3 regions of the Pseudarthrobacter siccitolerans genome follow, and region 1 is predicted to be linked to each of the others. Evidence: riboswitches for the same ligand, from Rfam matches in the RefSeq annotation. Region 1 holds a riboswitch; each other region holds the start of a gene.
What was found. Region 1 has a riboswitch for cyclic di-AMP ahead of QFZ36_RS17265 (M23 family metallopeptidase). Riboswitches for the same ligand answer to the same signal wherever they lie in the genome.
Positions count from the first base shown of each region.

Region 2: another riboswitch for cyclic di-AMP. It lies ahead of QFZ36_RS03195 (C40 family peptidase); the one in region 1 lies ahead of QFZ36_RS17265 (M23 family metallopeptidase).
Region 3: another riboswitch for cyclic di-AMP. It lies ahead of QFZ36_RS16650 (hypothetical protein); the one in region 1 lies ahead of QFZ36_RS17265 (M23 family metallopeptidase).

Region 1 covers NZ_JAUSXB010000001.1:3,696,861-3,700,735, reverse strand. Annotated here, with positions in the region: gene QFZ36_RS17275 (NlpC/P60 family protein) at 35-796, opposite strand; gene QFZ36_RS17270 (C40 family peptidase) at 961-1,641, opposite strand; cyclic di-AMP (ydaO/yuaA leader) riboswitch at 1,712-1,873, opposite strand; gene QFZ36_RS17265 (M23 family metallopeptidase) at 2,021-2,842, opposite strand; cyclic di-AMP (ydaO/yuaA leader) riboswitch at 2,853-3,064, opposite strand; gene QFZ36_RS17260 (metal-dependent transcriptional regulator) at 3,199-3,875, opposite strand, start outside.
Region 2 covers NZ_JAUSXB010000001.1:661,210-665,084, forward strand. Annotated here, with positions in the region: gene QFZ36_RS03180 (coiled-coil domain-containing protein) at 1-426, opposite strand, end outside; gene QFZ36_RS03190 (dienelactone hydrolase family protein) at 611-1,510, opposite strand; cyclic di-AMP (ydaO/yuaA leader) riboswitch at 1,811-1,979, shown strand; gene QFZ36_RS03195 (C40 family peptidase) at 1,983-2,822, shown strand; gene QFZ36_RS03200 (protein adenylyltransferase SelO) at 2,895-3,875, opposite strand, start outside.
Region 3 covers NZ_JAUSXB010000001.1:3,557,281-3,561,155, reverse strand. Annotated here, with positions in the region: gene QFZ36_RS16660 (response regulator transcription factor) at 1-236, shown strand, start outside; gene QFZ36_RS16655 (HAMP domain-containing sensor histidine kinase) at 244-1,743, shown strand; cyclic di-AMP (ydaO/yuaA leader) riboswitch at 1,877-2,021, shown strand; gene QFZ36_RS16650 (hypothetical protein) at 2,027-2,758, shown strand; gene QFZ36_RS16645 (YdeI/OmpD-associated family protein) at 2,911-3,249, shown strand; gene QFZ36_RS16640 (HAD-IA family hydrolase) at 3,230-3,875, opposite strand, start outside.

The sequences.
Region 1 (3,875 bases):
AATTCCGTCAGCCCGAATCAACGGGCCGGGGATGTCAGTTGACGCGGATGAAGACCGGGCCGGAACCAACGTTGGCGCTGAAAACAACGGTCTGGTTGCCGTTGTAGCCGCCGTGCACTGCCTGGCCGTTTCCGGCGTAGACAGCGATGTGTGCCATTCCGGCGCCACCGTCGGCGTAGTAGATCAGGTCGCCCGCCTGCGCTTCGGCGGCGCTCACGGTGCGGCCCAGGGAGAGGTAGCCGGCGGGCCAGTCGTGGAAGTTGATGCCGACGGCGGCCAGGGAGTTGGTGACCAGCATGGTGCAGTCCTGCATCACACCGAGCTGGGCGTAGGCGGCGGAGAGGATAGCTGCACCCTTGCCGCTCGCCGAAGCGGCAGGGGCTGCGGCAGGAGCGGATGCGGTCACCTTGGCGGCAACGACGGGCTTGGCAGCCGGAGCGGCTGCTTCCTGGACCTCAACCTGAACCTCGGGCTCCGGCGCTTCCACAACGGGAGCCGGAGTGGTGGTCACTGCGGGCTTCTCGTAGGAAATGGCAATGGTGGACTCAGCCGAAATCGGAGCCTCAACCGTTGATTCAACTTCCAGGTTGGAGGCCGGGGCAGAGTCACGCTGGACGTTGGCGTCGGCAGCGTTGGCGGCCAGGCCGCTGGTGAGGACCAGGCCGGACGCGGCAGCGATCACTGCCGCCTGGCGTCCGACGCCGCCGGCGTTCTCGCCCACAGCTTTGGCAATGATGGCCAGCGAATTGGTTTTGGTGACCTCGGCGCGATGCCGTGCGGTTGCACGAGTAGTCATCAGTTCTCTCTTTCGTTTTCCCCTGTCGCCTTGTAGGCAGACAGGGGGTTTTGGACGTGCCGGCATCTTGGGGGTACGCCGGCACGTCCCGAACGGGGATGTGGTGATTTAGCGAAAAGTGTGTTTGGGCATAGAAAAAGCCCTTGGACCCGAAGGTCGAAGAACTAGCCCTTGGAGATAGTGAAGAACGCGGAGGAGCCGGTTGCGGCCACGGCGTGCAGCAGCGTTCCCTGGGAGGGGTTCAGGGCGCTGATCATCATGCCGTTGCCGACGTAGATGCCAACGTGTGCGCCGCCATTCTGCATCACCAGGTCGCCCGCCTGAGGAGTGGATGTGGGCGTCATGGCAGTCCATGCATTGGTGCGTGGGATGCTGATGCCGGCCTGCGCGTAGACCCACTGGGTGAAGCCCGAGCAGTCCCAGCCGGTGACGGGGCTGGTGCCGCCCCACACGTACGAGTGGCCGATGCCGGTGTACGCGATGGCGGCGATGCCTGAGGTGGAGGCGGAGGAGACGGTTTCGGCCAACTTCTCCTTGGCGGAGGAAGCGGTTCCGGTGGCAGCGGTTCCGTTACCCGAGTCTGTGGACTGGGTGCGTACGGCCTGCACTTTGGGAGCGGCTGTGGTCTTGACCACGGGGCGCTCGAAAGAGACAGTGGCCGTGGGGGCCGCAGTAACGGCAAGGGCGGTCTGCGCCGACCCGGACTCCGTTGAGGCGGACACACCAGCGTTGGTGTCTGCGGCGGTGGCCGGCAAGCCCATGGTCAGGATGAGGCCGGAAGCAGCTGCGATAACGGCAGCCTGGCGACCAACTGTCCCGGCATTGGCACTAACAGCCTTGGACACCGCGTCCAAGGGGTTGGTACGAACCGTTTGCGCACGGTGGCGCGCAGAATTATGGCGTGAAGACACGAAGGTAGCCTCTCCCAATGCCTGCGAGGTGAGCTGTCGGATTCGGATGGGAGTCACCCGGCCACGCGGCTTCCAAGGAAGCTTTGTGACTTAACCCCAAGGCCTTCCCGCTGGAAAGGCCAAAATTGGTTCCCCCGCCCCTGCCAGACGATGTCATGCGAACGGACCTTGAGCGGTGGCAGAGTTAGGCAATCCGCACAAGAGCGTCAACTTCGGAAAAGTTGACGCGAGTTAGACGGTACAGCAGTTTTGACTGAATGTCACATTCAGGTCACGGCAAGTCAAGATCATCTGATAGTTCACCGTCACTTGACTACAGCCAGACGGTGGGGTCAACCACTTCGCCGTTGACCTGGACTTCGAAGTGGAGGTGGCAGCCTGTGGACGCCCCCGTAGTGCCGCTGAGCGCCACAACTTCCCCGCGGGAGACCGTCTGGCCTTCCTTGACGTTGAAGGACGACAGGTGGTTGTAGGTGGTTTCCAGACCGTTGCCGTGGTCGATCACGACGCGGTTCCCGCCGCCGAACTGGTGCCAGCCCACAAACGTGACGGTACCGGTGGCCGCAGCCATGACGGACGTCCCGCATTGGGCCACATAGTCCTGTCCGCGGTGGAAGTCCCCGGTGCCGCCGGTGATGGGGCTGACCCGGTAGCCGAATGGCGATGCGGTGGTCATCACGGCCAGCGGGGCGCCGAGGCTTCCGGCCGAGGCGGCCCGGCTGATAGCGCCGGCCGACTGCGCGCTGAGCAGCTGCTTCAGTTTCCCGTCCGGATCAGCCTGGGTCACCACGGCGGAGCGGCTGAAGTCGATCTGGGCCCCGGCTTCCGCGGAAATCTGGGGCTGGGGCGTCACGGAGGAGGCGGCAACGGGGGCGGTGCCCGAGGCGTCAGTGGCCATAACAGGACTGGTGGCCGGGACTGTCACGGTGAGGACCAGGCCGGTGGCAGCAAGCGCTATGCCGGCCTTCTGGCCGATGCCGCTGGCGGCTGCGAATTCGGTCACCTGGCGGAGGGGACCCCGACGCCGGCGAGCATCACGGTGCGGATCGCGTGGGCGCTCCGAGGTGATGACTTCGACAACGCGCGGTGTCGAAGCAGGGCCCGCCGCGCGGCGGCGTCCCCTGGAATTCTGCATGGTCAAGAACGGTTCCTCTCTGGAAAGCCTGCGAAGTTAGCTGTCGGATTCAGGTCAGAGAGTTCAAAGACCCGGTCCGCCGTAAGCAAGCTTCGGCACAGAGATATCCCGTTAAGGATCCTTCGCTGGAAGAGGCTTGCTGCTGACGGACTTCACCCCAAGACAGTCCCCCGCTGCCGGTTGTGGTTCCCCCGCCTCTGCCAGTTACGACTCGTGCTCCTGATCCGCTGGCAGAGCTCGGCTCCAGATCAGGTAACGCTTTAATATCAACGCTTGGTTCAACTATAGAGGCTTAAGCCCCTTAGTAACAATTCCGTTATCTTTGCCTAAACACCCCGTTATGGGGTACGCCGTCCCTAGCCCGCGGGCTGGCGGATGGCCACAAACACGTGCGCAGCAACCTCCGGCGGCAGCTCCAGGGCCCCCTCAATGCCGGGAACGCGCACCGAAATGTAATCACCCACCCGCTCCAGTGAAACGGCGGCGCCCGGACGGATACCGCCCTCGTCAAGCTGGGACAGCAGCTCCGGCTCCACCTGGATGGGCTCCGCGAGCCGGCTCACGGTCACCTCTGATGCCGGACCATAGGATTTCATCGCTTCCAGGAGGCTGATGGCACCGTCGGCAAGGCCCAGTGACGGAGAACCGCCCAAGGCTGCCAGGCCTGGAATCGGATTCCCGTACGGAGACTCCGTGGGATGGTTGAGCAGCTCGTAGATGCGCCGCTCCACGCGTTCGCTCATGACATGCTCCCAGCGGCAGGCTTCGTCGTGGACGTAGGCCCAGTCGAGACCGATGACGTCGGCGAGCAGGCGCTCGGCAAGGCGGTGCTTGCGCATGACCTCCGTGGCGCGCTTCCGCCCCGTTTCGGTGAGCTCAAGGTGCCGGTCTCCGGAGACGACCACCAGGCCGTCCCGCTCCATCCGGCCGATGGTCTGGGAGACGGTGGGCCCGGAGTGGCGGAGCCGCTCGGCGATGCGCGCACGAAGAGCCACGATGTTCTCTTCTTCAAGCTCCAGAATGGTCCGAAGGT
Region 2 (3,875 bases), 3.0 Mb from region 1:
GAAGAATCCCATGGTGGTGCCGCCCGTTTTGTAGGACTGGGCGGCGAGCGCCCCGAGCTCCTTCCGGTGCCGGGACAGGGCGGTGTTTGCCTGTGAGACCTGGGCGGTGAGGGCCTCCACCTTTGCGCTGGCAGCCTGCAGCGCAGAGTCTGTTTCGGCATAGTCGGCCGCCGACTGGACGGCTGCGGTACCCAGGGACTCGGATTTGGCCTGCAGGTCATCGAGGTGACTGCTGATCCTGCTGATTTCAGCGGCCTTGCCGGCCTCGGTCTGCTTTGCTTCCTGCACGTCTTCCCAGGAGGGGTAATCGCCGGTCGGGTCGCTGTCAGCCGCGCCCGCCGGTGCCAGCCCGAGTGCCGCGGCGAGGGCCACGACCAGAAGGGCCGCCGGCAGGGGCGACCGGGCTTTTGTAACGAACCGGGGCATAGTCCGGAAGCTTACCGGCTTCAACCTCTGGTTGAAGGCCAGCCTCCTGACATCGTTATGCAGCGGAGACCTGCGGGTTCCTCATAGCGGGCAGGACGGCGCACTTCAGACGTGCCGGCTGAACCAGGCGAGTGTGTCTTTCCAGGCGGCTGTGGCCTGGACCTCGTTGTACTGGTCACCGGTGTCATTGTGGAACGCGTGGCCCGCCCACACCAGGGTAGACAGTGAGCTGATGGACAACGCCGGTGGCAGCAAGAGCATCCTTGAGCGCCGGCATGGCACCCGTGATGCGCTGATCCAGCTCTGCATACACACCGAAGACCGCAGGCTTGATCCCCGGGACTTTGCCCAGGTCAGGGGCCGGCCCATAAAAAGCCGCGGTGGCTTTCAGGCCGTCCAGCTCGGTGGCTGCCTGCCAGGTGATGCCGCCACCGAAACAGTAACCGGTCATGGCAATTCGTTCACCGTCCACGAAGTCCTGGCCCCGGAGGTACTCCAGTGCCGCGTCAAAGTCGGCAATGTGCCGCTGGGCACCGGCCGAGGTGAGGGCACCGGGAACAGCATCGCGGTCCATGCCGGCAGTTCCGCCTTCCCGGCTCAGCAGGTCAAGGGCGAGGGCCACGTAGCCCTCCTTCGCGAAGCGCCGCGCCACGTCCTGGATGTGGGGTGTCAGTCCACGGTTCTCGTGGCAGATCAGCACTGCAGCACGGGGCCCGTTTGACTCGGGGCGGGCCAAGTAGGCGCTGACAGAGGTTCCACCGGACGGAAACCGGACAGTCGCCGTCGTCATTCCAGCAGCACCTTCGGGTACGGAAAGCGGGCTTTTCGCCCCGGGCACCGCACCGGAACCGGCCGTCCCGGAGGCAGTCGATACCGGGGGCTCGGCCGCAGGGATCGGGTCAGTGCTGCGCGGCACCTCACTCGGCGTGCAGCCAACCAGCAGCATCGCGGCCGCGGCAGCAGCCATACTGCCCGTAATGAAGGCCACCCGCCGGGTGAACGTCCGGTGGCTCAAGGCCCCGGCGCGGTAGTCGTCAAAAAATTCTTCGATCAGATACTGCTCATACTTGCCGAGCTGGGTCACAGGGCCTCCTCCAGGTGGGGTCATCCTCCTACCCGGTGCCCCTGTGGGCAAGATTCAGACGCCGGTTTCGGCATGGCTTTATTACTTTGTGACAAAGAACACCTGGGGGCGCCCGGCGTTTCTATCTTCTGAGGTCAACGGGGAGTGTAGGAAGAATCAAGTCGTTTGCTAAATACGAGAGAAGCACCTCGTATGTTATCCAAATGTGACAATCGGTCGCGTCGCGGGCTATGGTCTTCAGGTGTCCCTCCCAGACGGGACATTCCCGTCAGTATGCCGAGCCCTGCCACTGAACCGGGATTCAATCAGTTTCCAGCTGGCAGGGACGGGGGAACCACATTTCCGCGGCCTCCTGAGAGGCCTTGGGGTCAAGTCGATAGCGCCCTCCGTTCCGTTCGGAGCCGCTCCCGGCCGGGTATCTCCAACCCGAACCCGACAGCTCACCCCGCAGGCATGGGAGAGGCGATCAACCGTGTCAAAAAATTCCATCACCGCCCGTCACCGCGCGACTCCGGCCCGCTCAATCGCGCTCCAGGGCTTGGCTGTCTCAGCCAAGTCACTTGGCCGTCCGGCGCTCGCCGTAGCAGCAGCTTCCGGCATTGCCTTCGGTGTAGGCGCCCCGGCCCACGCAGGCGTAACCGGACCGGACACCACCGAGACCACTAACACCCAGGCTTCCACGGCGCCCGCCGCTGCCGTGGCTGCCCCCGCGGCAGCTGCCGCCAACGTGCACACCGTGGTTTCGGGCGACACCCTGGGCGGCATCTCGGCTGCCTACGGCGTCAACCTCAATGACGTTCTGTCCGCCAACGGCCTGGCGATCTCCGCGATCATCTACCCCGGCGACCAGATCCAGATCCCGGGCGCCGGGTACGTTGCAGCTGCTCCGGCCGCCGCTCCGGCTCCAGCCGCTGCTCCTGCTCCCGTCAAGGCAGCCGTTGCCGCGGCTCCGGCCAACACCGGAGTGAACGTGTCCTACGCTTCAGCTCCGGCTGCGACCGGCTCGGGCGCCGGCGCTGCCATCCTGGCCTCGGCCTACGGCCAGGTCGGCATCCAGCAGGACTGCACCGCCATGGTGGAGAAGGCCCTGCGTTCCGTGGGTAAGAGTGTTGGCGACCTGGCTCCCGGCCAGTTCTTCCAGTACGGCTCCGTTGTGGGTGCCCCCGCTGCCGGTGACCTGGTGATCACCGCCGGCCACGTCGGTGTGTACGCCGGCAACGGCCAGGTTGTGAGCGGTGGCGTGGACGGTTTCAAGACTGAGGTCCACTCCATCAGCTGGCTCCCGGGCGCTTCCTTCGTCCGCGTAGCGTAGCCACACCACCCGGACAGGGGCGGCAGGCGGGTTTCTCCCCGCCTGCCGCCCCTGTTTCGTTTTCAACTCAGCTCAGGTGCCGCAGAAGGTCTGGTAGCTGCCGAAGTCCTCGGGTGCTCCCCCGGCATAGCGCTCCAGCCCCGGGCGCTCCTGGTACGGCATGCGGACGACGTCCACGAGCCGGTTAAATGGGCCGAGGTTGCCCTCTGTTGCTGCGGCGAGTGCCTCCTCCACGAGGTGGTTGCGCGCAATGTAGGCGGGGTTTACCCGGTCCATCACGCCGGCGTCGGGTTGCAGGGCCAGCCACCGTTCGGCCCAGGCATCGAAAGCGGCGAGGTCCAGGACCATGCCTCGGGCCGGCCGCTGGTTTCCCCGCGCTGCCTGGCCGAGGTTCCGGAAGAACGAGGTGTAGTCCAACGGCCCGTCCTTGAGAATGGCGATCACGCCGTCCACCACCTGCGAGGCTTCTTCTGCCTCCGGACTCCCGGCGGCGCTCTCCTTCAAACCCAGTTTGGTTTTCATGCCCGCGAACCAGGCATCACTGTATTGGCGGCGGAACGCGCCCAGTGCCTCCACAGCGGGGGCTACCGCCTGTTCCTGGTCTTCGTTGATGAGCGGCAGCATTGCCTCGGCAAGGCGGGCGAGGTTCCATTCGGCCACCACCGGCTGGTTGGCGTAGGCGTAGCGCCCCCCGACGTCGATGGAGCTGTAGACCGCCGCGGGGTTGAAGGCGTCCATAAACGCGCAGGGCCCGTAATCGATGGTTTCCCCGGAGATGGTCACGTTGTCCGTGTTCATGACGCCATGGACGAAGCCCACCAGCATCCACTGCGCCACCAGTGACGCCTGGGCTGCTACCACCGCTTCGAAGAGGGCGAGGTAGGGGTTGCCGGCCCGGGCAGCGGCGGGGTGGTGCCGGGTAATGGCGTGGTCTGCGAGGCGCCGCAGGAGGTCCATGTTCTCCGTGGCCCGGGCGTACTGAAAGCTTCCAACCCGCAGATGGCTGCTGGCCACCCTTGCCAGGACTGCTCCAGGAAGCATGGTGTCGCGGCG
Region 3 (3,875 bases), 140 kb from region 1:
AGGAACTCCAGCTCACGGCTACCCAGTTCGAATTGCTCCGCTACCTCATGGAGAACCCCAAGCGGGTAATCAGCAAGGCGCAGATCCTGGACCGCGTCTGGGACTACGACTTCGGCGGCCAGGCCAACATCGTGGAGCTGTACATCTCCTACCTGCGCAAGAAGGTGGATGCCGTGCACCCGCCCATGATCCACACCGTGCGCGGGGCCGGATACGTCATCAAGCCTGCCGAGTAGGCGCACCATGGCCTCGCAACAGGCTGCGCCGCACCGCCGGAGCTGGCTCAAGCCCAATACCTGGCATTTGCGGACCCGCCTCATCCTCCTTGCCATGACTCTGCTGATCGCCATCTGCGGTGCAGTGGGCGTGGCCAGCTATGCCTCGATGGACGCCTTCCTCACCCGGCAGCTCGACGAACAGCTCAGCCAGGCCGCGGACCGGTCGAACGATCCGGGCCGCCCGCCCATGGGCGGCTTCAATGGAAGGGACCCGCTGGACGCCCGTGGCCAGAGCGTGGGAACCCTGAACGCCCGCGTGCTCAACGGGCAGGTCAACAGCGCCGGCTTCCTCGCCTCGGACACCACCCGCTCGCCGCTGTCCGCCGAGGACAAGCAGGCGCTGCTGGACCTTGCCACGGACGCGCAGCCGGTGGACCGCACCCTCTCCAACGGTGATTACCGGTTGATAGCCGTGAAAACGAATTACGGGGATGTGCTGGTGACCGGACTCCCCCTCGCCACCAAGGAGAGCACGCTTACGTCCCTGGTGTGGACTTTTGTGTTCGTCTCCTTGGGCGGCCTGCTGCTCATCGGGCTGGTGGGAACGGTGCTGATCCGCCGCACCATGAAGCCCCTGGAGCAGCTGTCAGAGGTGGCAACCCGCGTTTCACAGCTGCCGTTGGACGCCGGTGAAGTGGCACTTGCGGTGCGGGTGCCGCCGTCGAACTCAAATCCGGGAACGGAAGTGGGCAGCGTAGGCCACGCGCTCAACCTCATGCTGGACAACGTGGCCAACGCGCTGCAGGCGCGGCAGAGGAGCGAAACCAAGGTGCGGCAGTTTGTGGCCGACGCCTCGCACGAGCTGCGCACTCCCCTGACCGCCATCCGGGGCTACACGGAGCTGATGCGGATGACGGAGAATTTCACTCCCGACGGCGAAAAATCGTTGGCCCGCGTGCAGAGCCAGTCTGAGCGGATGACCGCCCTGGTGGAAGACCTGCTGCTGCTGGCCCGGCTCGATGAGGGCCAGCCGCTCAAGCTCACCGAGGTGGACCTTACGCAACTGGTGATTGAGGGAGTCAGCGACGAAAAGGTGATGGCGCCGGGCCATAACTGGCGGCTGGAGCTTCCGGACGAGCCCGTCGTGGTCAACGGCGACGCCTCCCAGCTGCGCCAGGTCCTGATGAACCTGCTCTCGAACGCACGCAAGCACACTCCCCCGGGGACCACAGTGGTCACAGGGGTTGGAAAGTCACCTGAAGGGGCGGCGGTAGTAACCGTAACGGACGACGGCGGCGGCATCCCTGCCGAGTTCGTGGACCATGTCTTCTCACGCTTCGCCCGCGCAGACGCGGCACGAAAGGGAGCGGGAGACCAGGCTGGAGCCTCCGTTGCCGAAGGTACCAGCGGTCTGGGCCTCTCCATCGTGGAATCCATTGTTGAGGCGCACGGCGGAAGGGTAACGGTGACGTCACAGCCGGGACGCACGCAGTTCGCCCTGCAACTCCCACTTCCGCAGGCGTAGCAAGGCGACGCGCCGCCGTCGTGATCTCTGTTACCAAAATGTGACTTGTGCTCCGAATTCCTGTACCGTCGTTTAGGTACGGTTCCCGTTCGGGCCGTATATCCGGATGACGCCAAGCTCTGCCACTTCCCGGATTTCTCTTGAACCAAGGCAGAGGCGGGGGACCCACCGTCCCGGGCACTATTGCCCTTGGGGTTAAGCCAACACGTGATTCTTTCCGTGTGGCCGGATGCCCTCATCCGAACCCGACAGCTAACTCCGCAGGTGTGAGAGGCGATTCATCATGTCCAAATTCCTGGTTAAACCGCGCCCGAAATCCGGGTCTGCACCGCACGCCGGACGCGAAGCCGGCAAAATCCCCTTCATCGGCAAGCGCGCGGCTGTACTTGCCGCATCCGCTGCACTCCTCGTAGGAGTGGGAGCGGCCGGACAGGCTACCGAATCCAGCATCCGGGTCGCTGCCACCGAAACCAAGGCCGCTGAAGCGCAGTCCAACCTCAGCATTGAGAAGAGCGAAATCCGGGCCAACCCGGCGCCTGCCCCGGCGGCCGAGGAGATTGCAGTGGCCCCGCAGGCGGCAGAGCCGGCACCGGCGGCAGCCCCTGAACCGGCACCAGTCCCCGTCCCCGAAGCAGCACCGGCCCCGGCTCCCGAGCCCGCCCCGGCGCCTACCGCCGCTCCTGAGCCGGCACTCGTCGTCGCGGTCAACGACCCCGCCGGCGCCCAGGCTTACGCCGCTGGCCAGCTTGCCAGCTACGGCTGGGCTCCGGACCAGATGCAGTGCCTGCAGACCCTGTGGACCAAGGAGTCCGACTGGACCACCACGGCCACCAACTCAAGCAGCGGCGCCTACGGCATCGTCCAGTCCCTGCCTGCTGAAAAGATGGCGAGCGCCGGCCCGGACTATCTCACCAACTACCGCACGCAGATCAACTGGGGCCTGAATTACATCCAGGAGCGCTACCAGTCACCTTGTGGCGCCCTGAACTTCCACCTGTCCAACAACTGGTACTGAGCACACAAAACCTTTTGGAGCGGCGGGCTGCCCGGCATACTGTCATCCATGAGGTTCACCACCACCATCCAGGGCAGCGGAAACAAGACCGGCATCGAAGTTCCCGAAGAGGTTCTTGCGGCCTTGGATGCGGGCAAGCGCCGCCTGTGGTGGTGACCATCAACGGCAAGAGCTATCGCAGCAGCATTGCGGTGATGGGCGGGCAGAACCTCATCTCGCTGAGCGCAGCCAACCGGGACTTCGTCGGGGCAGCCGCTGGCGACACCGTGGACGTGGACGTGGAACTGGAAACCCAACCCCGGATTGTGGAAGTTCCCGAGGACCTCGCGACAGCGATGGCCGCCGAACCGGCAGCCCAAAAGTTCTACGCGACGCTGAGCTTCAGCGCCCAGCGCCGGTACGTTGAGCCGCTGGGCGATGCCAAGACGCCCGAAACCCGGTCGCGCCGCATTGCCAAGGTAGTGGCGGACCTCAAAGCCGGAAAGAAATAACCGTCCTGCCGTCGTCGTCCTTGCCGGTTTCGACGACGACTGCGCTGTAGTCCTGGATGTGCAGCACGCCGGCGGGCAGCGGGCCGGTGTTCGGCCCCACGGCCACCGTCCGGATGCAAGCGGCCACCCCTGCAGCGATTCCCGCCGGAGCGTCTTCGAACACCACTGCGTCCGCAGGATCCACGCCAAGGTTGGCCGCCGCCTTCAGGTATCCCTCGGGATCCGGCTTGCCGCGCGTCACCAGTTCAGCTGTCACTGCAATGGCAGGCATCGGCAGGCCGGCGGCGTTCATGCGGATGTCGGCCAGGATGCGGTCAGCGGACGTGACCAGGGCGACGGCGTCCGGCGGCAGGGCTGCGAGCAGGCTCGCGGCGCCGGGCAAGGGCACGATGCCTTGAGTCCGGACGCGCTCCATCGCCCCGAGTTCCGCCGTCAGGGCCGTCACGTCGGCACCGGCCGGCGCAAACCGGGTGACTGTATCGCGCGCCTGGACGCCGTGCGAGGTCCGCAGAATTTCCCCGAGGTCCAGTCCGTAGCGCGCCGCGAACTCACCCCACACCTGCTCCACCACTGCAGTGGAATCGACCAGGGTGCCGTCCATGTCAAAGAGGACGGCCCCGCAAGTC